Regions from separate parts of the Streptomyces sp. NPDC102278 genome, predicted to be linked through region 2. Evidence: riboswitches for the same ligand, from Rfam matches in the RefSeq annotation. Region 2 holds a riboswitch; each other region holds the start of a gene.
The links. A riboswitch is a leader RNA that binds a small molecule or an ion and turns the genes downstream of it on or off. The one in region 2 is predicted to bind thiamine pyrophosphate.

Region 1 (7,770 bases), on a different contig from region 2:
AACCTGTCCTCGACCGCGAAGGCGGCGATGACCTGGGAGTTCATCGTCGGCACCATCCTGGACTTCGTGGGCTTCGGCCTGGGCGCGCTCGCGGCGCGTCTCCTCCCGCTGTTCCTCTCCCAGACCGTGATCAGCGCCAACCTCGTGATCACCGCCGTGCTCAGCGTGAAGATGCTGGGCATCTGGCTCACCCGCAAGGAGTGGACCTCCATCGGGGTCGTCTGCGCGGCGCTCGTGCTGCTGGCGACGGCCGCGGGGCACGAGGGCGGCCATCACGCGCCGATGTCCACGCACTGGTGGCTGCTCGCGATCACCATGCTGATCATCGTCGGCGGCACGGTGGCCGTCCGGTTCCTCGGCGGCCGGGCCGCGATCCTGGCCGGTCTGCTGTCGGGCCTGGCCTTCGGCGCGCTGGGGGTGGGCGTGCGCATCCTGAACGGCGTCGAGCCGTTCGGCCTGGGCGCCCTGCTGTCCGACCCGGCTCTCTACGCCATCCTCGTGGCGGGCATCGGCGGCATGTACCTGCACACGGTGGCCCTCCAGATCGGGTCCGTGAACGGGGCCACCGCCGCCCTGGTGGTGGGCGAGACGGTGCTCCCGGGCGCCATCGGCGTCCTCCTGCTGGGCGACGCCTCCCGCCCCGGCCTGGCGTGGCTGGCGGTGCTGGGCTTCGTCCTCGCGGTGACGGGCGCCGTGGCGGTGGCCTGGTACGGCAATCACGACGGCGCCGAGGCGCCGGCGCAGTCCCCGGACCCGGTGCCGGTCGGGTAACCGTCGTACGGGAACGCTCCCGCCACCTCGGGACCACGCTCCCGCACCGCGGGGCCACCGCCCCCGGACCGGCCACCCTCACGGGACGGCGGGTCCGGGGGCGGCTCCGTGCCGGGACGGAGCCGGCCCGGTCAGCCCTCCGCGGGCAGGACGACGACCTCGCCGGGGGTGAACGCCACCGCGATGCGGTCCCCCACGCCCGGTGCCCCGACCGGCCCGCACTCGGCTTCCAGCGGCGGACCCGACTCGGGTCGCAACAGCAGTGCCACATGGGTTCCCCGGAAGGTCCGGGACTCCACGACGCACGGCAGCCCCTCGGCCGCGGGAGTCACCCCGGCGGCCCGGATCAGGAGCAGGCGCTCCCCCTCCTGCGAGCCGTCCGGTACCGGGACCTTCCCCCAGGGGGTGGCCGCGGCGCCGCCCGACACCGTCGCCGGGACCACGTTCTCGAAGCCCAGGAACCGCGCCACGAACTCCGAGGCCGGCCGCTCCCACACCTCCAGCGGGGTGCCCGCCTGCGCGATCCGTCCGTCCCGCATCACCACGACCCGGTCGGCCAACGCGAAGGCCTCCCCCTGGTCGTGGGTGACGGCCAGGACGGTCGTCCCCAGCCGGGAGAACAGCCCCCGGAGTTCCACCACGAGCCGCTCGCGCAGTCCCCGGTCCAGCTGGCCGAGCGGTTCGTCGAGCATCAGCAGGCGCGGGGACGGGGCCAGCGCCCTCGCCAGCGCGACCCGCTGCTGTTCGCCGCCCGAGAGCGAGGCGACGGCGCGGCGCCCGGCCCCGGGGAGTCCGACCAGGTCCAGGAGTTCCTCGACCCGGCCCGTGCAGGCGTCCCGCGACGAGCCCCGCATCCGCAGCCCGAAGCCGACGTTGCCGGCCACGTCGCGGTGCGGGAACAGCTGGTGGTCCTGGAACATCAGGCCCACTCCGCGCCGGTGCACCGGCACTCCCGCCTGGTCCGCGCCGCCCAGCAGCACCCGTCCGGCCGAGACCGGCTGGAGCCCCGCTACCACCCGCAGCAGCGTCGACTTCCCGCTGCCGCTCGGCCCCAGCACGCAGACGACCTCGTGCTCGGCGACCTCCAGGTCCACGGCGTCCACGACGTCGCGCGCGCCGAAGCGGACCGACACCCCGTCCAGCCGAAGCAGCGTCATCAGAACTCTCCCGCAGTCTTGTCGGGGCGCAGTCGCTCCAGCACCAGCAGGGACACCGCGCACACCAGCATCAAAATCGTGCTCAGGGCCATCGCCTGCCCGTAGTTCAGTTCCCCGGCCCGTCCCAGCAGCCGTGCCACGGCCACGGGCAGCGTGGGACTGTCGGCCCGTGCGATGAAGACGGTCGCCCCGAACTCGCCGAGCGACACGGCGAAGGCGAAACCGGCCGCGATCAGCAGGGCCCGCCGTACCAGCGGCAGGTCCACTTCCCGCCAGGCCCGCAGCGGCGAGGCTCCGAGCACGCCGGCCGCCTCCCGCAACCGGCCGTCGACGGCGCGCAGCACGGGCAGCATCGTCCGTACCACGAACGGCACGCCGACCAGGGCCTGCGCCAGCGGCACCAGGATCCACGAGGTGCGCAGGTCGAGCGGCGGCTCGTCCAGGGTGATCAGGAATCCGAAGCCGACCGTCACGGCGGACACCCCGAGCGGCAGCATCAGCAGCGCGTCGAAGCCCCGTACGAAACGACCCGCGCGCCGGGTGAGCGCCGCGGCCGCGAGCCCCCCGATGAGCAGGGCGATGGCGGTGGCCGCCAGCGCGTACCGCAGGGAGTTCCCGATGGCCTCCAGCGGCGGGACCAGGAACGTCCCGCCTCCCGCGCCCACGTCCGCCAACGCCCGGTAGAAGTCGAGGCCGTACCCGCCGGGGGCGTCGAAGGACCGTTCCACCAGGACGCCCAGCGGCAGCACGATCAGCAGCGCCACGGTCAACAGCACCCCGCCCAGCAGAGCGCGCTGGGCCGGGCCCGAGGGCCGGTGCGCGGTCCGTGCGGGGTCCACGAGCCGCAGCGCCGTCTCCCGCTTGCGCACGGTCCAGGCGTGCACGCACAGGATCAGCCCCACGGCGGCGAACTGGACCATCGTCAACACGGCGGCCGTCGACAGGTCGAGCAGCTGCGCGGTCTGCCGGTAGACCTCCACCTCCAAGGTGGCGTACGAGGGTCCGCCCAGGATCTGCACGACACCGAAGGAGGTGAACGTGAACAGGAAGACCATCAGCGAGGCGGCGGCCACGGCCGGACCGAGCGCGGGCAGCGTCACCCGCCGCCAGGCCGCGAACCGGCCGGCGCCCAGTACCCGGGCCGCCTCCTCCTGGCGCGGGTCGAGCTGCGCCCAGAGCCCGCCCACCGTCCGGACGACGACGGCGTAGTTGAAGAAGACGTGCGCCAGCAGGATCGCCCAGACGGTGGTGTCGAGCCGGACGCCCCACGTCTCGTCGAGCAGTCCGTTCCGTCCGAGCAGCGCGAGGAACGCCGTGCCGACCACGACGGTCGGCAGCACGAACGGAACCGTGACCACCGCCCGCAGCAGTTGCTTGCCCGGGAACTCGAAGCGCGCGAAGACGTACGCGCCGGGGAGCGCGATCAGGAGCGTGAGCGCCGTCGACGCGAGCGCCTGCCAGGTGGTGAACCACAGCACGTCGGCGATGTCGGGCCGGGCCAGTACCTCGCCGATCCGGCCGAACTGCCAACCCTCGTCGGTCTTCAGCCCGCGTCCGACGATCGCGGCGACGGGATAGGCGAAGAACAGCCCGAAGAAGACGAGCGGGAGCGCCATCAGGCCCAGCCTGACCAGCGTGGCCCGCGCCCCCTCCTTCGGGCTCACCCGTCCTACTTCACGGCGAGCGAGGACCATGCCTTGACCCACTGCTCACGGTTCCTGGCGATGGTCTCCGGCGCGACGTTCTCCGGCTTCTCGATCACCACACCGTGCTTCGTGAAGAGCTCCGGCAGCGCCGCGTTCTTGACGACCGGGTTCACGAACATGTTCAGCGGCATGTCTTCCTGGAACTTCTTGCTGATCAGGAAGTCGAGGAGGGCCTTGCCCCCCTCCTCGTTCTTGGCGCCCTTCAGCAGGCCCGCGAACTCGATCTGGCGGAAGCAGGTACCGGTGGAGACGCCCGTCGGGGCCTCGGTCGGCTTCGGTTCGCCGTACAGCACCTCGACCGGCGGGCTGGAGGCGTAGGAGACGACCAGCGGGCGGTCGCCCTTGGCCTTCCTGCCGCCCGCGGAACCGGAGAACCGCTCGTTGTAGGCCTGCTCCCAGCCGTCGACGACCTCGACGCCGTTGGCCTTCAGCTTGGTCCAGTAGTCCTTCCAGCCGTCCTCGCCGTACTTGCCGACGGACGCGAGGAGGAATCCGAGCCCGGGTGAGGAGGTCGCGGCATTCTCGGTGACCAGCAGGTCCTTGTACTCCGGCTTGATCAGGTCGTCCAGCGTCTGCGGCGGGGCGATCTTCTTGTCGGCGAAGTACTTCTTGTCGTAGTTGACGCAGATGTCGCCCGAGTCGATCGGGGTGACCCGGTGCTCCTTGTCGAGCACGAACTCGGGCTTGACCTCGCCCAGGCCCTTGGCCTCGTACGGCGTGAAGATGCCGTTGTCGAGGGCGCGCGAGAGGAGGGTGTTGTCCACGCCGAAGAAGACGTCGCCGCGCGGCGAGCCCTTGGTGAGGATCTCCTGGTTCAGGGCGGCGCCGGCGTCCCCGGACTTCAGCTTCTTGACCGTGTAGCCGCTCTGCTGCTCGAACTCCTTGAGGACCGGGTCGCTCACGTTGAAGGAGTCGTGGGAGACGAGCGTGACGGTCTTGGACTTCGGGGCGTCGCTCGCGCCCGCCGGCTTGTCCTTGGTCTCTCCGTCGCCGCAGGCGCTGAGGGTGCCGATGCCGAGCGCGGCCACGAGCGCGATGCCCGCGTACTTCCTGATGGTGCTCACTGGTCAATTCCTCCTGGGATGTCCAGGAGAAGACGCGGCCCTGCCCGGCGCTCTGTGGAGCGGACGCCGGGCAGGGCGCAACAGCTTGAGTGGTGACCGAACTTCCTACCCCGAATGACCGGGGCGAGGTTCAGAGGGTCTGCGGTGACGGTTACCGCACTCTCAGCGCTGTGGCGCTCCCCTGTCGGAATATGAAATTTGTTCGGCCACAGAGTACCCCGTGGCCGAATGTGACCGACCGGAAGCGGATCTAGCGCTCCGAGGCGGCCAACTGGCCGCACGCGCCGTCGATCTCCTGACCGCGGGTGTCCCGTACGGTCACCGGCACCCCGTGGCGGGCGATGGCCTCCACGAAGGCCTTCTCGTCCTCGGGACGCGAGGCGGTCCACTTCGAGCCGGGCGTCGGGTTCAGCGGGATCAGGTTGACGTGCACGCGCTTGCCCTTGAGGAGCTTGCCGAGCAGGTCACCACGCCAGGCCTGGTCGTTGATGTCGCGGATCAGGGCGTACTCGATGGAGATGCGACGGCCGGACTTCTCCGCGTACTCCCAGGCCGCGCCCAGCACCTCGCGGACGTTCCAGCGGGTGTTCACGGGGACGAGGGTGTCGCGCAGCTCGTCGTCCGGCGCGTGCAGCGACACGGCGAGACGGCACTTGAAGCCCTCGTCGGCGAAGCGCAGCATGGCCGGGACCAGACCGACGGTGGAGACGGTGATCCCGCGCTGGGAGAGCCCCAGACCGTCCGGCTCCGGGTCGGTCAGCCGACGGATGGCGCCGACGACCCTGTTGTAGTTGGCCAGCGGCTCGCCCATGCCCATGAAGACGATGTTGGACAGCCGGGCCGGCCCACCGGGGACCTCGCCGTCGCGCAGCGCGCGCATGCCGTCCACGATCTGGTGCACGATCTCGGCCGTGGACAGGTTGCGGTCCAGACCCGCCTGGCCGGTGGCGCAGAACGGGCAGTTCATCCCGCAGCCCGCCTGCGAGGAGATGCACATGGTGACCCGGTCCGGGTAGCGCATCAGCACGGACTCGACGAGCGTGCCGTCGTGCAGCTTCCACAGGGTCTTGCGCGTGGTGTCCTCATCGCACGAGATGTGCCGCAGGACGTTCATCAGGTCCGGCAGCAGCTCCTGGCGGAGCTTCTCCCGCGAGGCCGCGGGGATGTCCGTCCACTCCGCCGGATCGTGCGCGTACCGCGCGAAGTAGTGCTGGGAGAGCTGCTTGGCCCGGAACGGCTTCTCGCCGATCGCGGCGACCGCCTCGCGGCGCTCGGCCGGGGTCATGTCGGCGAGGTGCCGGGGCGGCTTCTTCACCCCGCGAGGGGCGACGAAAGTGAGCTCTCCCGGAACAGGGCGGGCCATGGCAGGTACTCCTCGTAAGACGAAAGGCGCGCCGCAGAAGCAGCACGCCTTTCAAGAGTAACCGGAGGCCGGTGTCAGCCGGTGCCGACGAAAGCGGCCAGCAGCAGCCACACCACCGGAGCGGTCGGCAGCAACGAGTCGAGCCGGTCCATGATCCCGCCGTGTCCCGGCAGCAGGGTCCCCATGTCCTTGATGCCCAGGTCCCGCTTGATCATCGACTCGCCGAGGTCGCCCAGCGTCGCGCTGACCGCGACGGCCAGCCCCAGCAGCAGGCCCTGCCACCAGGCCCCGCCGTCGACCAGGAACTCCATGCACAGCGCGCCGGCCGCCATCGCGAAGGCCACCGCCCCGAAGAGTCCCTCGCGGGTCTTCCCGGGGCTGATGCGCGGGGCGAGCTTGGTCTTGCCGAAGCGCCAGCCCACGGCATAGGCCCCGGTGTCACTGACCACGGTCAGCACCAGGAACGTCACCACCCGCTGCGGGCCGTCGTCGGCCGCGAGCAGCATCGTGACGAAGGTCGCCAGGAAGGGCACGTAGAACGCCGCGAAGACACCCGCCGTGACGTCCTTGAGGTAGTCCTCGGGCGGTTCGGTCATCCGCCAGACCAGGACCGCGAGCGCCGTCAGGGCCATGGCGACCCAGGCTCCCTCGGCCCCCCGGACGTAACCGGCGATGATCATGGCGGCGCCACCGACCGCGAGCGGGACGAGCGGCGCCTTGATGCCCTTCTTCTCCTGGAGCCGGGAGGTGAGCTCCCACAGCCCCACGACGACCGCGACGACGACGACGCCGACGAAGACCGCCTTGACGATGAAGAGGGAGGCGAAGATCACCGCACCGAGGCCGACGCCGACCCCTATGGCGGCACGCAGATCCCGCCCCGCACGCTTCTTCGGCGGCGGGGGCGAGGGGTCCTGCGGTGCCTGCGAGGGCGGAGGCGGGGGGCTGGGCATGGGCTCCTGCGGCGGCGTCTCGTCGCGGAAGAGGGGGCCGCCTGCGGCGGCGGCCCCCCGATCGCGTGCTTCCCGGTCGTCGAAGTCACGGCCGGCGGCATCGGGCACGATGGGCATGGGCCGAGTCTGCGGGCCCGCCTGCGCATCGTATGCGGGACCCGCCGGAACCGGCTCCGGCTGCCAGGAAGAGTCGTTCATCAGACTTCGAGGAGCTCGGCTTCCTTGTGCTTCAGCAGCTCGTCCACCTGCGCGACGTACTTCGCGGTGGTGTCGTCGAGCTCCTTCTCGGCGCGGCGCACCTCGTCCTCGCCGGCTTCCTTGTCCTTGACCAGCTTGTCGAGGGCGTCCTTGGCCTTGCGGCGAACGGCGCGGATGGAGACCTTGGAGTCCTCGGCCTTGGTACGCGCGACCTTGACGTACTCCTTGCGGCGCTCCTGCGTCAGCTCGGGGAAGGTCACCCGGATGATGCGGCCGTCGTTGCTCGGGTTGACCCCGAGGTCGGAGTCGCGGATGGCCTGCTCGATGTTGCGCAGCGCGGACGCGTCGAAGGGCGTCACGACCGCCATGCGCGGCTCGGGCACCGCGAAGGAGGCGAGCTGGTTGATGGGCGTGATGGCGCCGTAGTACTCCGCCACGATCTTGTTGAACATCGCCGGGTGCGCACGTCCCGTGCGAATCGCGGCGAAGTCTTCCTTGGCGACGACGACGGCCTTCTCCATCTTCTCCTCGGCCTCGAGGAGGATTTCTTCGATCACC
Region 2 (7,770 bases):
AGCTCTCCCGCGCCCGGGAGGCCTGGCGCAACGCCCTGCTGGAACGCGGCATCATGCCGTTCCTGCGGGACGCGCTGGCCGATCCGAGCACCCGCCCGGGCTCGCCCGTCCGACGACTTCCCTCCAGCCGGATGCCCAACCTCGGTTACACCGCGCCGGACTTCACGAGCCCCGGCACGTCCGGAGGAGCCGCGCGGCCCGGCTACTCGCCGCCGGACTTCACCAGCCCGGACTTCGGAGGCGCGGAACACGAACGGGAGTGACCTGATCGCCGCCCGCCCGTGTTGGGCGGAACGGCCCATCGGACAGGACCACTTGGCGGCGCCCCGGGGACCACCCCGGCCGCACACCGGCGTGCCGTCCCGCGGCCCCGCGAACCCCTCCCTAGGGTCAGCGGCCGTGAATCCGACCATTTGCCTCTGCATGATCGTGAAGAACGAGGCCGCCGTCATCGAACGCTGCCTCGACTCCGTACGGCATCTCATCGACACCTGGGTCATCTCCGACACGGGCTCCACGGACGCCACCCCCCAGCTGATCCGCACGGCCCTGCACGGGATCCCCGGCGAGCTGCGCGAGGACCCGTGGGTCGACTTCGGGCACAACCGGAGCCTCAACATCGGTCACGCCCGCGGCAAGGCCGACTACCTGCTCCTCCTCGACGCGGATCACGTCCTGCGCCCCGACGGACCGCTGCCCCCGCTCACCGCGGACTCGTACATGCTCCGCCACCTCGGCCCGACCGAGTACCGCGTCAAACGCCTGGTCCGCAGCGACCTCCCCTGGCGGTACGAGGGCGTCACCCACGAGTACCTCACCTGCGATCGGCGCGACGAGAACGACAGACGCCCCGGACTCCAGGAGAACCTCGACGCCCTCGCCATCGAGGACCATGCCGACGGTGGCTCCCGGCACGACAAGTTCGAACGGGACGCCCGCCTGCTGGGCGCCGAATTCCAGCGGGACCCGTCCAACACCCGAACCGTCTTCTACCTCGCCCAGACACTGCGCGACATGGGCGACACGGCGGCCGCCGTCCGGCTCTACGAGCGACGCGCGGCCATGGGCGGGTGGGCCGAGGAGGTCTACTGCGCGCTGCTCCAGGCCGGCATCCTGCGCGGTGACTCCGGCGACACCGCCGACTGGCCCGCCGCCATGGACGCTCTCTCGCGGGCCTGGGAGTCCCGGCCCGAGCGCCTGGAAGCCTGCTACGAACTCGCCTCAAGGCTGCGCCTCCAAGGCCGCCACCACGGCGCGCACGCGATCACCGGCGCCGTCCTCGACCAGCCGGCCCCGGACGACCTGCTGTTCGTCCAACCCTGGGTGTACCGGTGGGGTCTGCTCTTCGAGCACTCGATCACCGCCTACTGGGTGGGAGATGTGGCCGGGTCCCTCCGCGCCTGCGACCGACTGCTCGCGATGCCCGACCTTCCGGAGACCTACCGTCGGCAGACCGAGATCAACCGCGGGTTCGCCGTCTCCCGTGCCCAGCTCCGGTCCGTGATGCCTGTTTCACGTGAAACGGGCCTGCCTGTTTCACGTGAAACATCCGGGTCTGTTTCACGTGAAACCTCTGCTTCTGTTTCACGTGAAACGTCGCACGGCTCCGGCCTCTAACCCGCCGAGCGGTCCCCGAGCGCCCGCCGTCGCTGCGCCACCTCCGTCAGCGCCGGCGGGCGCCAGACACCGTCGGGCTGGTAGAGGTTGTGGCCCGGCGGCACGATCTCGTCGATCCGGTCGAGCACCGCGTCGTCGAGGACCAACCCAGCTCCGTCGACCAGCGACTCCATCTGCTCCATGGTGCGCGGGCCGATGATCACCGAGGTGACGGCCGGGTGCGCCACCGGGAATGCCACCGCCAGTTCCGGGAGTGAGCAGCCGATCTCGTCGGCCAACTCGACGAGCCGCTCCACGGCTTCCAGCTTCGCGACGTTGCCGGGAATCGCCGGGTCGAACCGAGCGGGCGTCAGTGCCGCCCGCCCCGATGTCAGGTCGACGGATCCACCGAGCCGGTACCTGCCGCTCAGGAATCCGGATGCGAGCGGACTCCAGGTCAGCACACCCATGCCATGGCGCCGGGCCACGGGGAGCACGGCGGCCTCGATGCCGCGGGCGAGGATCGAGTACGGCGGTTGCTCCGTGCGGAACCGCGGCAGCGCTCGGCGCTCGGCGACGTGATGCGCCTCGACCAGTTCGTCGGCCGGGAAGGTGGAGCACCCGAAGGCCCGGATCTTGCCTGCCCGCACCAGGTCACCGAGTACGGCCAGGGTCTCCTCGACGTCGGTGCCGTGGTCGGGCCGGTGCACCTGGTAGAGGTCGATCCAGTCGGTGTCCAGCCTCCGGAGACTGTCCTCCACGGCCCGGACGATCCACCGCCGCGAGTTTCCGCTGCGGTTGCGTCCCTCCCCCATCTGGAAGTGCACCTTCGTGGCGAGCACGACGTCGTCGCGGCGCCCCTTGAGTGCCTTGCCCACGATCACCTCCGACTCGCCTGCGGAGTACATGTCCGCAGTGTCGACGAAGTTGATCCCCCGGTCGAGCGCGGCGTGGATGATCCGTACGCACTCCTCGTGATCCGGGTTCCCCACGGCCCCGAACATCATGGTGCCGAGGCAGTGAGCGCTCACCTCTATGCCGGTCCCGCCCAGATTTCTGTATCGCATGGTCATGGCGGTGGACTCTAGGAGTTGAAGCACACTCGAACGCAAGGGATTCGGGCGCGAGGGATTCGGGCGCCAGGGATTCGAGCGCCAAAGATTCGAGCGCTGGGGATTCGATGCCCGAACGTCGCGACGAACGGACGAAGGTGCCACCGCTGTCCGATCCCCCCGGTCCGGACAACGACGGCACCGCGTCCCGCGTCAGTCCGCCAGTGGCAGGTAGACGCGGTTGCCCGAGGCGGCGAACTCGGCGGACTTCTCCGCCATGCCCGCCTGGATCTCATCCGCCTTCAGGTCACCACCGTGCTCACGGCGGATGTCCTGGGAGATCTTCATCGAGCAGAACTTGGGCCCGCACATGGAGCAGAAGTGCGCGGTCTTGGCCGGCTCCGCCGGGAGGGTCTCGTCGTGGAAGGAGCGAGCCGTGTCCGGGTCGAGGGCCAGGTTGAACTGGTCCTCCCAACGGAATTCGAAACGGGCGTCCGACAGCGCGTCGTCCCACTCCTGGGCACCCGGGTGTCCCTTGGCCAGGTCGGCCGCGTGAGCGGAGATCTTGTACGTGATGACGCCGGTCTTCACGTCGTCCCGGTTGGGCAGGCCCAGGTGCTCCTTGGGCGTCACGTAGCAGAGCATCGCGGTACCCCACCAGGCGATCATGGCGGCGCCGATGCCGGAGGTGATGTGGTCGTACGCGGGAGCGACGTCGGTGGTCAGCGGCCCGAGCGTGTAGAACGGCGCCTCCTCGCAGATCTCCTGCTGGAGGTCGATGTTCTCCTTGATCTTGTGCATCGGGACGTGGCCCGGGCCCTCGATCATCGTCTGGACGTTGTGCCGCTTGGCGATGGTGTTCAGCTCGCCCAGCGTCCGCAACTCCGCGAACTGCGCCGCGTCGTTCGCGTCGGCGATGGAGCCGGGGCGCAGGCCGTCACCCAGCGAGTACGTGACGTCGTACGCCGCCAGGATCTCGCAGAGCTCCTCGAAGTTCGTGTAGAGGAAGTTCTCCTTGTGGTGCGCGAGGCACCACGCGGCCATGATCGAGCCACCGCGCGAGACGATGCCGGTCTTGCGGCGGGCGGTCAGCGGCACGTACGGCAGCAGCACGCCGGCGTGCACCGTCATGTAGTCGACGCCCTGCTCGGCCTGCTCGATGACCGTGTCCTTGTAGATCTCCCACGTCAGGTCCTCGGCACGGCCGTCGACCTTCTCCAGCGCCTGGTACAGCGGCACGGTGCCGATCGGGACGGGGGAGTTGCGCAGCACCCACTCACGCGTGGTGTGGATGTTGCGGCCGGTGGAGAGGTCCATGACCGTGTCGGCGCCCCACTTGGTCGCCCAGGTCATCTTGTCCACCTCCTCCTCGATGGAGGAGGTGACGGCCGAGTTGCCGATGTTGGCGTTGACCTTCACCAGGAAGCGCTTGCCGATGATCATCGGCTCGATCTCCGGGTGGTTCACGTTCGCCGGAAGCACCGCGCGACCTGCCGCGATCTCCTCGCGGACGACCTCGGGGGAGACGTTCTCGCGGATCGCGACGTACTCCATCTCCGGGGTGATCTCGCCCCGCCGGGCGTACGCGAGCTGTGTGACGGCGGCGCCGCCGCGGCCCCGGCGGGGCTGACGCGGCCGGCCCGGGAAGACCGCGTCGAGGTTCTTGAGGCCGCCGCGGGGCGACGTGTGCTTGATGCCGTCGTCCTCGGGACGCACGGGGCGGCCCGAGTACTCCTCGGTGTCGCCGCGACCGATGATCCAGTTCTCGCGCAGCGGAGCGAGGCCCCGGCGGACGTCCGTCTCGATCTGGGGGTCGGTGTACGGACCGGACGTGTCGTAGAGCGTCACGTCCTTGCCGTTGGTGAGGTGGACCTGGCGGACCGGTACCCGGATGTCGGGCCGGGATCCCGCCAGGTATCCCTTGTGCCAGCCGGGCTGGCGCTCGGTCTGGCCGTCGGCGTCCTGGCTGACGGCAGGCGTGCGTGCGTCCTGAATGGTCATGAGACCTGATCTCCCTACGCCGGCATTACCCGGTAACAGGTTCGGCGGTCGACGCAGCCTCTTCCCGTACGTCGTGACGACGTGCGTACGGTGATCAGCGCCCTCTCAGCCCGGTGCTCCGAGCTCCCGCGTTGTGCAAAGGTGCCCCCACGCTAGCGTCATCTGTGGCGTGCTGAACAGTGGGCCCCCTCATCTCTTGCGATGATCGGCCGGTGACGACCTCGCCGCAGCCCCCCACCGAACCCGTAGAGCACCCCGGTCACGCCGGCCACGAACACTCCCCACACGGCCATGTGCCAAGCCCCTCCCACGGACATTCCCACAGCCACAGCCACGGCCCGGCTGCTCCCGTTTCCAAGCACCTGCGCAAGGTCATCGCGGCCGTACTGATCCCCTTCGCCACCGCCGTCTTCATCGGCATGGTGGTGCTCTGGCCGGGGGGCGCCCCCGCCCACGAACGCACCGGAGTCGGGTTCGACCGCCAGACCCAGCAGGGGAAGGTCGTCGCCCTGGCCCAGGTCGACTGCAAGTCGGTGAACGCCTCGCAGGTCCCACCCACCGGCGACACCTCCACTCCCGAGGGCCGTGAGGCCCAGGCGGCGCAGACCGGCGAGTGCAAGAAGGCCACCATCGAGGTCACCAGTGGCTCCGACGAGGGCCGGACCTTCTTCGAGATCGTCCAGCCCGGCGCTCCGCGCCAGTTGGCGAACGGTCAGGAAGTGGTGGTCGCGTACGCCCCGGACGCGCCCCGAGACCTCCAGTACTCCGTGATCGACGTCAACCGGAAGTTCCCGATGGCGCTGCTCGCCGGGATCTTCGCCCTCGCGGTCGTCATCGTCGGGCGGATGCGTGGACTGTTCGCGCTGATCGCCCTCGCCGTCAGTTTCAGCGTCCTGACCCTCTTCATCCTCCCGGCGATCCTCCAGGGGTCCAATCCGCTGCTCGTAGCGGTCATCGGAGCCAGCGCGATCATGCTGATCGCCCTCTACATGTGCCACGGGCTGACCGCGCGCACCTCGGTCGCCGTCCTGGGGACGCTCGTCTCGCTCTTGCTGATCGGCCTGTTGGGGTCGTGGTTCATCGGCTGGGCCTTCCTCAGCGGGAACACCGACGACAACACCGGCCTGATCCACGGTCTTTACCCGGAGATCGACATGAGCGGCCTGCTGCTCGCGGGCGTGATCATCGGGTCCCTGGGCGTCCTCGACGACGTGACGGTCACCCAGACCTCGGCGGTATGGGAACTCCACCAGGCAGACCCGAAGATGGGTCCGCGAGCCCTGTACCGGGCGGGCATCCGGATCGGCCGCGACCACATCGCGTCCGTCGTCAACACGCTGGTGTTGGCGTACGCGGGCGCGGCCCTGCCCCTGCTCCTGCTGTTCTCGATCGCGAACAGCAGCATGGGCGCGGTCGCCAACAGCGAACTGGTCGCGGAGGAGATCGTACGCACCCTCGTGGGCTCGATCGGGCTCGTGGCCTCGGTACCGGTCACCACGGCACTGGCCGCGCTGGTGGTCTCAGCCGACCGCCCGGGCGCTCCGGGCGCCACGCCGGCCGCGGGGCCGGTACGCGGCGGCCGGGGCCGGCGACGCAAGCGCTGAACATCGGGGCGGGACCGGACAGGGGCGACGGCGGGTGGGCGCGACGAACGGGGGAGCCGCTCAGCCCGCGTTCCGCTCGTTCTGCTGGGACGAGTCCAGGATCTTGCCGAGCGCCTCGTCGAGGTTCCCCTCGAAGTCACTCAGAGTGCGCTCCTGACCGAGCGGAACAAGCCGGTCGGTCCGGTCGAGGAACGCGACGAGCGGCGCCGCGCCGGCACGGAACAACGCGCGGTCTCCCCCGACCTGCAGACGGATGTGGACGTCGGACAGCTCTTCCGGCTCGGTGGGAGCGATGTGCACATCGCCTTCACCACAGGACTTGTTGATGCCGTCGAGGAGCAGCTCTCGGCCGAATGCCCAGGTCACAGGGGCGTCGCCGGGGAGGTGGAAGGTCAGGCGTACCGCGTAGGGGTCGTGAGCGTCGTATCGGAGTTCCACCGGGATCCGGAACGAAAGCTCCTCGGAAACGAGGAAGTTCATCATGACCTCTGCCTGTACGGACTCGCGCATTGCCTACCCCGCTGTCGTGGAAGTGGCCAGGAATGGTCCCTCTAGGCCTCTTGACAAGAGTGGTGGAAGCGCTTGCGGATCACAAGGAGTGAGTTTTCAGATACTGATAGAGAAGGAGAGGGTGCTCAACAGCGCGCCTACTTCACTCCGTAGTCGATTGACTACATAGAGCAACTCGCCCTCTTGGTGTAGGGGGAGGGAAATGGCCATCGTCGCGGCGGTGTCCCCCGCGGTGATCGGAATGGCCGCGCACACCGTGCCCAGGGAGTACTCCTGCCGTTCGACGACGGGTTGCATCCGGCCCAGGGCTGCGATGCGCTGCTCCAGGGAGTGCATGTCCCGCACCGTGTACGGGGTGATGGCCTCGACCGGGTGCCGCTCGTAGTAGTCCTTGCGCGTCGTTTCGTCGAGCTGGCCCAAGAGGCACTGACCGATGGCGTGGGCGTGGCCGGTCTCCCGAAAGTCCGCCCATTCCTCGCACGCCGGGCTGGCCTGGGTGTCCGAAACACCCACGACCTCGATCTCACCCTCGCGGAAGACCGCGAAGTAGACGGGTGCCCCCACGGCTTCGCGGAAGTGCGCGAGCGAGTCGAGGATCATGCTGCGACGTTTCTGCTGAAGTCCCCCAACGGCCAGCCGCCCTGCGGCGTCGCCGAGTACGAAGACTCCGCCCTCTCTGCGCAGATAGCCCTCGTGGGTCAGTGTGCGCAGCAGGTGATACGCGGTGGGGAGCGGAAGTCCGGCCTCGCGGGCCAGTTGCTTCGCGGGCGCTCCCCCACTGTGTGAGGCCACGGCTTCGAGCAGTCTCAACGCCCGCTGCACCGAACCGATCAGAGTCGGCACAGCGGAATTGTGAACCGAAGACAAAGCTCACCCCCAGGCATGGCACGGGCCTTGAGGGGCCCGCTCTGCGGGGGCCACCCCCGCACATGCCGTGATCCTGGGGGTCACACGTGTCGGCTAGGCGTCATAGCCGCAGGTCAGAGCGGCAGTACCGGCTTTTTCGG
Region 3 (7,770 bases), on a different contig from region 2:
GGTGTGCGGCCACCGGCCGCGCGGCACCACGGTCTCGTTGAGCGCCGCCGCGACCCCCTTGTGGGCCCGGGTCAGGGTGGCGACCACCGCGTCGAGGGTGGTTCCGGCCGCGACCTCGCGCGGTTCGCCGTTGACGGAGATGGTCATGCGTACGACTCCTGACGTGCCTGGGTGAATCGGCGCGGGGTGAAGGGGCGGGCGACCTCCGGCATGGTGCCGGTGGCCAGCAGTTCCGCCATCACGTCCCCGGTGAGCGGGGTCAGCAGCACCCCGTTGCGGTAGTGCCCGGTGGCCAGGTGCAGGCCGGGCAGCTCGGTGGGCCCGAGCAGCGGGGCGTTGTCGGGGGAGGCCGGTCGCAGGCCGGCCCGGGTCTCGGTCAGCGGGAGTTCGGTGATGCCGGGCACGAGCTCGTGGGCGTCGCGCAGCAGCTCGTAGACCCCGCCGGCGGTGACGGTGGTGTCCCAGCCGAGTTCCTCGCTGGTGGCCCCGACGACGAGTTCGCCGTTCTCGCGCGGCACCAGGTAGACGTGGCTGCCTCGGACGACGGCCCGTACGGTCCGGGAGAGGAACGGCGCGTACGAGGCCGGCACCGTCAGTCGCAGCACCTGGCCCTTCACCGGCCGTACCGGGACCCGCACCTGCGGTGGCACGCCCGCCAAACGGCCGCTGAGCGAGCCCGCCGCGAGCACCACCTGGTCGGCGCGCAGCTCCGTACCGTCGTCGAGCACGGCCCCCGCGGCCCGGTCGTGCAGCACGGTCAACCGGTCGGCGTTGGCCCGGTGGACGCCCACCCCGGCCCGTTCGCAGGCGGCCAGCAGCGCGGCGGCGAGCCGGCGCGGGTCCACCTGGTGGTCCCCGTCGACGCGCAGGCCGCCCCGTACGCCCGGGGCCAGCATCGGTTCCAGGCGCCGGCACTCGCGGCCGGTCAACCACTGTGACTCCAGCCCGCAGCGACGCTGGAGCGCGTGCAGCTCGCGCAGGTGCAGGCGGTCGTCGGAGTCCAGGGCCACGGCGAGGGTGCCGCAGGCGCGGTAGCCGATCTCCAGCCCGCCGGCGGCCTCGGTGAGTTCGGCGGCGAACTCCGGATAGCGGGCGGCGGAGGCCACGTTGAGCCCGAGCAGGGTCTCCTCGCCGTAGTGCAGCTCGGTGACGGCGGCGAGCATCCCGGCCGCGACCTGGGCCGCGCCCCCGCCGGGGTTCGGATCGGCCAGTACGGTGCGCAGCCCGCGCCGGGCCGCCCGCCACGCGACGACCAGGCCGATGACGCCGCCGCCGATGACGAGGACGTCGTGGACGTCGTGACCCGCTTGTCGTGACGAGTGCGATGAACGTGCGGAGTGCGATGAACGCGATGAGTGCATGGGTGTCCAGCCCCTCCCTTCGCCGGCATGACCCGGATCAGGTTCGTACGGTCGGAGGCCGGTCAGCCTCCCTCTCAGCCCGGTGCGCCCGGACTCCCGCGATAGGTACGGTGGCCAGACTAACCCCGGGGCCGGTGCCGGGTAAGGCTGCCTCCCCGCCCGCCATTCCTGACGGAGCGTCAGAAGATTAGGGTGGGTGACGTGAGCGAGCAGACGGAACACACTCAGAGCGGCGTCGTCATCGTGGGCGCCGGAATGGCCGGCGTGCAGACCGCGGTGGCCCTGCGCGAACAGGGCTTCACCGGCCCCCTGACCCTGTTGGGCGCCGAACCCCACCAGCCCTACGACCGGCCCCCGCTCTCCAAGGCGGTCCTGCTGGGCAAGGCCGAGGACTCCGCGTTCGACGTGGACTTCGAGGGGCTCGACATCCGCCTTCGACTGGGGACCGAGGTCACCGGCCTGCGCGCGGGAGCGCGCGAACTCGACACGGAGGCCGGCCCGGTCCCCTACGAGGCCCTGGTCCTGGCGACCGGCGCCGAACCGCTGACCCTGCCCGGCTCCGAGGGAGTCCGGGGCGTCCACCTGCTGCGTACCCTCGACGACGCCGCGCGACTGCGCCCGGTCCTCGCCGCCGCGCCGGCCGTGGTCGTGGTCGGGGCCGGCTGGATCGGCGCGGAGTTCACCACCGCCGCCCGGGAGGCGGGCTGCGCCGTCACCGTCGTCGAGGCGGCGGACCGGGTCCTGGCGGGCGCCCTGCCCGAGGCGGTCGGGGAGGCGATGGGCCGCTGGTACGCGGAGGCGGGCGCGACCCTGCTGACCGGCGCGCGGGTGGCCTCGGTGGAGCCCGGCCGGGTCCTGCTGGCCGACGGCCGGGAACTGGCGGCGGGCGCGGTGATCGTGGGCATCGGGGCCCGCCCCGCCACCGCGTGGCTGGCGGACTCGGGGATCGACCTGGGACCCGACGGCTCGGTCACGGCGGACGCCTGGCTGCGGACCTCGCTGGAGGACGTGTACGCCGTGGGGGACTGCGCCTCGTTCCCCTCGGCCCGCTACGGGGCCAGGCTGCTGGTCCACCACTGGGACAACGCCCTCCAGGGCCCCAGGGTGGTCGCGGCCGACATCCTGAGCGGCGGAACGGACCGCGCCTACGATCCGGTGCCGTACTTCTGGTCGGAGCAGTTCGGGCGCTTCGTGCAGTACGCCGGGCACCACGACGCGGCGGACGAGACGGTGTGGCGGGGCGATCCGAGCGACCCGGCGTGGTCCGTCTGCTGGCTCCGCGACGGGATCCTGGTCGCCGTCCTTGCCGTGGGCCGTCCCCGCGACCTCGCCCAGGGCCGCCGCCTGATCGAATCCGGCGCGCCCCTGGATCCGACCAAGGTCGCCGACCCCGGCACCCCCCTGAAGTCCGCCGCGGCCTGAACCGGAGACGGACACGAGGCGCCGCCGATCCGAGCCGGGGCCGGGCGGCGCCTGCCCCGGCGCCCGGACGGACGGCCCGGGTACCGGCGGCCGGCCCGAGATGGCAGGCTTGTCCCCGTGACCGAGATTGACGCAAAGATCGATGCCCTTGTTCCCGCCTGGCTCTACCTCCCCGACATCGCGGAGATGCTCGACATCGAAGTGACCCGGGTCCGCCAGCTGGTCAAGGAAGGTCAGCTGCTCGCCGTGCGCCGCGGCGAGAACCGCTCCCTCCAGGTACCCGCCCCCTTCATCGACGGCGACAAGGTGGTCAAGGGCCTGGTCGGCCTGCTGACGGTGCTCCGCGACGACGGCTTCTCCGACGCGGAGATCCTGGAGTGGATGTTCACCCCGGACCCCACCCTGCCCGGCACCCCCGCGCAGGCGCTGAGCGAGAATCGCGGCACGGAGGTGAAGCGCCGCGCTCAGGCGCTCGCCCTCTGACCGGCTGATTCGCCGAACCAACCGGTGTACGGGCCGAGCGCGCGGGCCCGTACACCGCCACGACCACGGGGGGTACACCCATGCAGCAGCTGTCCGACGCCCGGCTCTACCTGTGCACGGACGCCCGCAAGCGACAGGGTGACCTCCCCGAGTTCCTCGACGCCGTCCTGGCCGGCGGGGTGGACATCGTCCAGCTCCGCGACAAGGGCATGGAGGCGGGGGAGGAACTGGAGCACCTCCAGGTCTTCGCCGAGGCTGCCCGCCGCCACGGCAGGCTGCTGGCGGTCAACGACCGCGCCGACGTCGCGCACGCCATCGGCTCCGACGTCCTACACCTCGGCCAGGGGGACATCCCCGTTCCCGCCGCCCGCGCGATCCTCGGCCCCGACGTCCTGATCGGCCGCTCCTGCCACTTTGAGTCGGAGGTCGACGCGGCCGTCGCCGAGCCCGGCGTGGACTACTTCTGCACCGGCCCCTGCTGGCCCACCCCCACCAAGCCCGGCCGGCACGCCCCCGGCCTCGACCTCGTGCGCCACGCCGCCTCCCTCACGCAGGACCGGCCCTGGTTCGCCATCGGCGGCATAGACGCCGGCAACCTGGACGAGGTCCTCGACGCCGGGGCCACCCGAGTCGTGGTCGTACGCGCCCTCACCGAGGCGTCCGATCCGGGGGCGGCCGCCGCCGAACTGGCCAAGCGGGTCCGCGCCCGTCTCGTGTAGCCGGGTGTCCAAAAACGTGTCCAATGGGCGGACAGCGCTTCGGCGTCCGCCGGCACGCGTCTAACCTGCCGGTATGGCCCTTGGCACCGCTTCCACCTGGTCGGACCGCGCACACACGGTCCGCGACCTCATCGCGTCCGGGCGCTCGTACTCCTTCGAGTTCTGGGCGCCCAAGACCGAGAAGGGCGAACGCAACCTCTGGAACGCGCTCCGCCGCATCGAGGCGGTGGGCCCCAGCTTCGTGTCCGTCACCTACGGGGCCGGCGGCTCCACGCGCGGAGGCACCGTACGGGCCACCGAGGCGATCGCCGCGAACACCACCCTCACCCCCGTCGCGCACCTCACCGCCGTGGACCAGTCCGTCGCGGAGCTGCGTCACGTCATCGGCCAGTTCGCCGACGCCGGCATCCGCAACATGCTCGCTTTGCGCGGGGACCCGCCGGGCGATCCCATGGCCGACTGGGTCAAGCACCCCGACGGCGTGGACTACGCGGCCGACCTGGTCCGGCTGCTCAAGGAGTCCGGCGACTTCTGCGTCGGCGTCGCGGCCTTCCCCGAGATGCACCCGCGTTCGGACGACTGGGACACGGACATCCGGCACTTCGTGGACAAGTGCCGCGCGGGCGCCGACTATGCGATCACCCAGATGTTCTTCGATCCGGAGAATTATCTGAGGCTCCGCGACAGCGTCGCGAAGGCGGGTTGTGAGACCCCGATCATCCCCGAGGTCATGCCTGTTGTGGGCATCAAGCAGTTGGACCGGCTGCCCCAGCTCAGTACCGCGGTCTTCCCCTCGGCGGTAAAAGACCGCATGCTCGCCGTCAAGGACGATCCGGCCGCTGTACGCTCCATTGGCATCGAGTTCGCCACGGAGTTCTGCGCGCGGCTGCTGTCCGAGGGTGTTCCGGGGCTGCACTTCATCACGCTGAACAACTCCACGGCGACTCTCGAAATCTACGAGAACCTGGGCCTGCACCAGCGGGCCTGAGCGGCCGTCCCCCGTTCCCGCGCCGGCGGCCGCACCGAGAGGGGCCACGCATGGGAATGACGGTCCTCTACACCGCGTTCGGTTTCGTCGCGTTGTGGCTGCTTGCCGAGGTCCTGATGCAGTACAAGGCCCGGCTCCGCTGGCGCCTGCTCGCCTTCGCCGGTTTCGCCGGCGTGGTCGCCGGGGTGGTGCTGCCGTCGGTGCTCGTCATCGCCGTCGGCGCGACCGCGTTCGCGATCGGCCAGACCCTGGTGACGCTCTCCTTCCGCAAGGGCTTCGTGGCCGGTTGGGCGCTGCGCCGGGCCGGAGAACCCGTACGGAAGCAGAGCGGCCGGCGCCGGGGCGCGGGCGGTGCGCGCCCCGAACGCCCGGCGCCCACGCTGGAGGTGACGGGGCTGGAGTACGACGACCGGACGGCCGCCGCCGGCCGCCGCGACGGCGCGGACGCCCCCGACGACTTCGACGACGCGGAAACGAACGTCTTCACCCCGCAGCCGGTCCCCGAGGACACCGGCTCGTACGGTATACAGAGCTTCGCCCCCCAGTACGGCGACCAGCGCGGGTACGCGGACCAGTCGGGGTACGCGGGCCAGTCGGGCCAGGCGGCCGAAACGGCCGCGTTCGCCTCGCCGTTCACCAACGGCGGGCAGGACGGCACGTACGCCCCGCAGTACGACGCGCAGCCCCAGGGCGGCTACGACTACTCCACCGGCTACCCGACGGGTGAGCAGCAGGTCTACGCGGCCTACTCGGACCCGTACATCGGCACCGGCGGCGGCGTCACCCCGTCCCAGACGCAGGACTACGCGCCCTACGCGGACTACAGCGGGCAGCAGTACTCGATGGACACCCCGCCCGGTGGGGTCTGGGTACCGCAGCAGCGGTCCACCGACGAGTACGCCCAGCAGCCCTACCCGACGGACGAGCAGTACCAGCAACAGCAGCAACAGCAGCAGCAGTACCCGTACCAGGGCGGCAGCGGCGAGTACGAGCAGTACCGCTACTGACCGGCCCGGCGCCCGGCCCGGTCAGCGGGAGCCGCGGAAGTCCGCGCCCTCCACGATGAGTCCGGCCACCAGGGCGCCGGTCATGCCCGCGTGGGGGAGTCCGCCGCCGGGGTGGGCCCAGCCGCCGGCGAGGTACAGCCCGGGCAGACCCGTGGTGTTCGCGGGGTGGAGCAGCCGGCCGCCGACTCCCGCGAGCGCGGGCGGCGGCACGGCCCCGTCCAGGGCGCCCGTCGCCCCGGCGATGTCGGCCGGGGTGCGCAGCTCGTGCCACAGCAGCCGCTCCCGCAGACCCGGCACGGCCGGGGCCGCCGCGGCGAGCAGGTCCTGCGCCGAAGGCGTCGTGCCGGGTTCCACCACCGCCTGGACGGTGACGGCCTCGTGTCCGGCGTCGGGCAGGGCGGCGGGGTCGTCGGGCCGAAGCACGGTCAGGTCCGCTCCGACCAGCGTGCGGTGCACGGCGTCGGCGGGTCGGGGCCCGCCGAGGGCCAGGAACAGGGTGTACCGGCCGGGGAGACCCGCCGGCGGGGCGGGAGCCGGGCCGGGCGCCGGCGGGATCGCGAGCGCCCTCGGATCGACCCCGCAGACCACGGCGTCGGCCTCCACGGTGTCGGCGCCCACCGCGCTCGTGCCGGCCAACGAGAGGCCGGCGGCCCGGCCGTCCCGTTCCACGACCCCCCGCACGTCCGCGTCGAAGACGAAGGTCACCTTCCGCTCCAGGCAGCGTTCGTACACGGCCGTGGCCAGCTCCCGGAGGCCACCGCGCACGTACCAGCTGCCGAAGGTCTGCTCCATGTACGGGAGGACCGCCGCCGAGGCGGGCGCGTCCGTCGGACGCAGGCCGTACGCGCGCACCCGCGCGGTCAGCAGTTCCCCGAGCGGCCCGCCCAGTTCCCGTTCGGCCACCTCGGCGAGGGTCGGCGGGCGCCGCCGCAGCAGGCCGCTCTTGCGCACCGCCGGGTAGGGGTCCGCGCCCAGCACCTGCCAGTCGGGGCGCAGCGGCTCCTCCAGCAGCGGGCGGCGGGTGGCGTTCCAGGCGTCGCGGGCGCGCCCGAGCACCCCGTTCCAGCGGTCCCCGGCGCCCGCGCCGAAGGTCTCGTCGAGAACGGCGGCGGCGCCCCCGCGGGAGGCGTTGGGAAGGGTGAGCGAGGTGCCGTCGGGCAGCAGGTGCCGGACGGCGGGGTCCACCTGGACGAGCGCGACGCACTCCTCCAGCGGCTTCCTGCCCGTCTTCACGAACAGGTCGCGGTAGACGGCGGGCAGGTGCAACAGCCCCGGGCCGGTGTCGAAGGCGAAACCGTCGCGCTCGTACCGACCCACGGCGCCGCCGTACGTGGAGCCGCGCTCGTACACCGTCACCCAGTGGCCCGCCACGGCCAGCCGGGCCGCCGTCGCCATCGCGCCCATCCCGGCGCCGATCACCGCAATTCGTGCCATGCGGCTGAGCCTATCGAGCGAACCGGGGGTCCGGGTCGGGGAGGTCGTACGAGGTCAGGGCGGGCGGCGGAGTCCGGTCGGCGCCGGCGCCGGGCGGTCAGCGGGGTGGCGCGCCGGAGGTGTGACGCACCTCGGCGGCCATCCGTTTCTCCTCGCGGCGTTGGGCCCGCCGCCGGCGGTAGCGGCGGATCCGGCTCCAGAGGAAGAACAGCATCGTCAGGCCCGCCGCCAGCAGCACGGCCGCGATGATCGCGGCGGCCTGGGGGTTGAACATGGCGAAGGTGACGATGCCGGCCACCCCGAGGTCCTCGGCGGTGCTGACGGCGATGTTGGTGAACGGTTCCGGCGAGGCGTTG

Region 1: linked by a shared signal. The riboswitch ahead of ACIRO3_RS00365 (thiamine ABC transporter substrate binding subunit) and the one ahead of thiC (phosphomethylpyrimidine synthase ThiC) in region 2 are both predicted to bind thiamine pyrophosphate.
Region 3: linked by a shared signal. The riboswitch ahead of thiO (glycine oxidase ThiO) and the one ahead of thiC (phosphomethylpyrimidine synthase ThiC) in region 2 are both predicted to bind thiamine pyrophosphate.

The regions. Positions count from the first base shown of each region.
Region 1 covers NZ_JBIWLV010000001.1:86,580-94,349, forward strand. Annotated here, with positions in the region: gene ACIRO3_RS00350 (hypothetical protein) at 1-771, shown strand, start outside; gene ACIRO3_RS00355 (ABC transporter ATP-binding protein) at 903-1,928, opposite strand; gene ACIRO3_RS00360 (iron ABC transporter permease) at 1,928-3,544, opposite strand; gene ACIRO3_RS00365 (thiamine ABC transporter substrate binding subunit) at 3,598-4,698, opposite strand; TPP riboswitch at 4,783-4,891, opposite strand; gene rlmN (23S rRNA (adenine(2503)-C(2))-methyltransferase RlmN) at 4,949-6,061, opposite strand; gene ACIRO3_RS00375 (phosphatidate cytidylyltransferase) at 6,136-7,212, opposite strand; gene frr (ribosome recycling factor) at 7,212-7,769, opposite strand.
Region 2 covers NZ_JBIWLV010000005.1:240,659-248,428, reverse strand. Annotated here, with positions in the region: gene ACIRO3_RS15795 (hypothetical protein) at 1-263, shown strand, start outside; gene ACIRO3_RS15790 (glycosyltransferase) at 424-1,617, shown strand; gene ACIRO3_RS15785 (aldo/keto reductase) at 1,614-2,663, opposite strand; gene thiC (phosphomethylpyrimidine synthase ThiC) at 2,862-4,649, opposite strand; TPP riboswitch at 4,644-4,789, opposite strand; gene ACIRO3_RS15775 (YibE/F family protein) at 4,829-6,253, shown strand; gene ACIRO3_RS15770 (SsgA family sporulation/cell division regulator) at 6,314-6,763, opposite strand; gene ACIRO3_RS15765 (helix-turn-helix domain-containing protein) at 6,860-7,606, opposite strand.
Region 3 covers NZ_JBIWLV010000009.1:328,401-336,170, reverse strand. Annotated here, with positions in the region: gene thiS (sulfur carrier protein ThiS) at 1-147, opposite strand, end outside; gene thiO (glycine oxidase ThiO) at 144-1,361, opposite strand; TPP riboswitch at 1,359-1,471, opposite strand; gene ACIRO3_RS23125 (NAD(P)/FAD-dependent oxidoreductase) at 1,563-2,783, shown strand; gene ACIRO3_RS23120 (Rv2175c family DNA-binding protein) at 2,901-3,266, shown strand; gene thiE (thiamine phosphate synthase) at 3,347-3,985, shown strand; gene metF (methylenetetrahydrofolate reductase [NAD(P)H]) at 4,059-4,973, shown strand; gene ACIRO3_RS23105 (hypothetical protein) at 5,024-5,980, shown strand; gene ACIRO3_RS23100 (phytoene desaturase family protein) at 6,002-7,414, opposite strand; gene ACIRO3_RS23095 (DUF4126 domain-containing protein) at 7,512-7,770, opposite strand, start outside.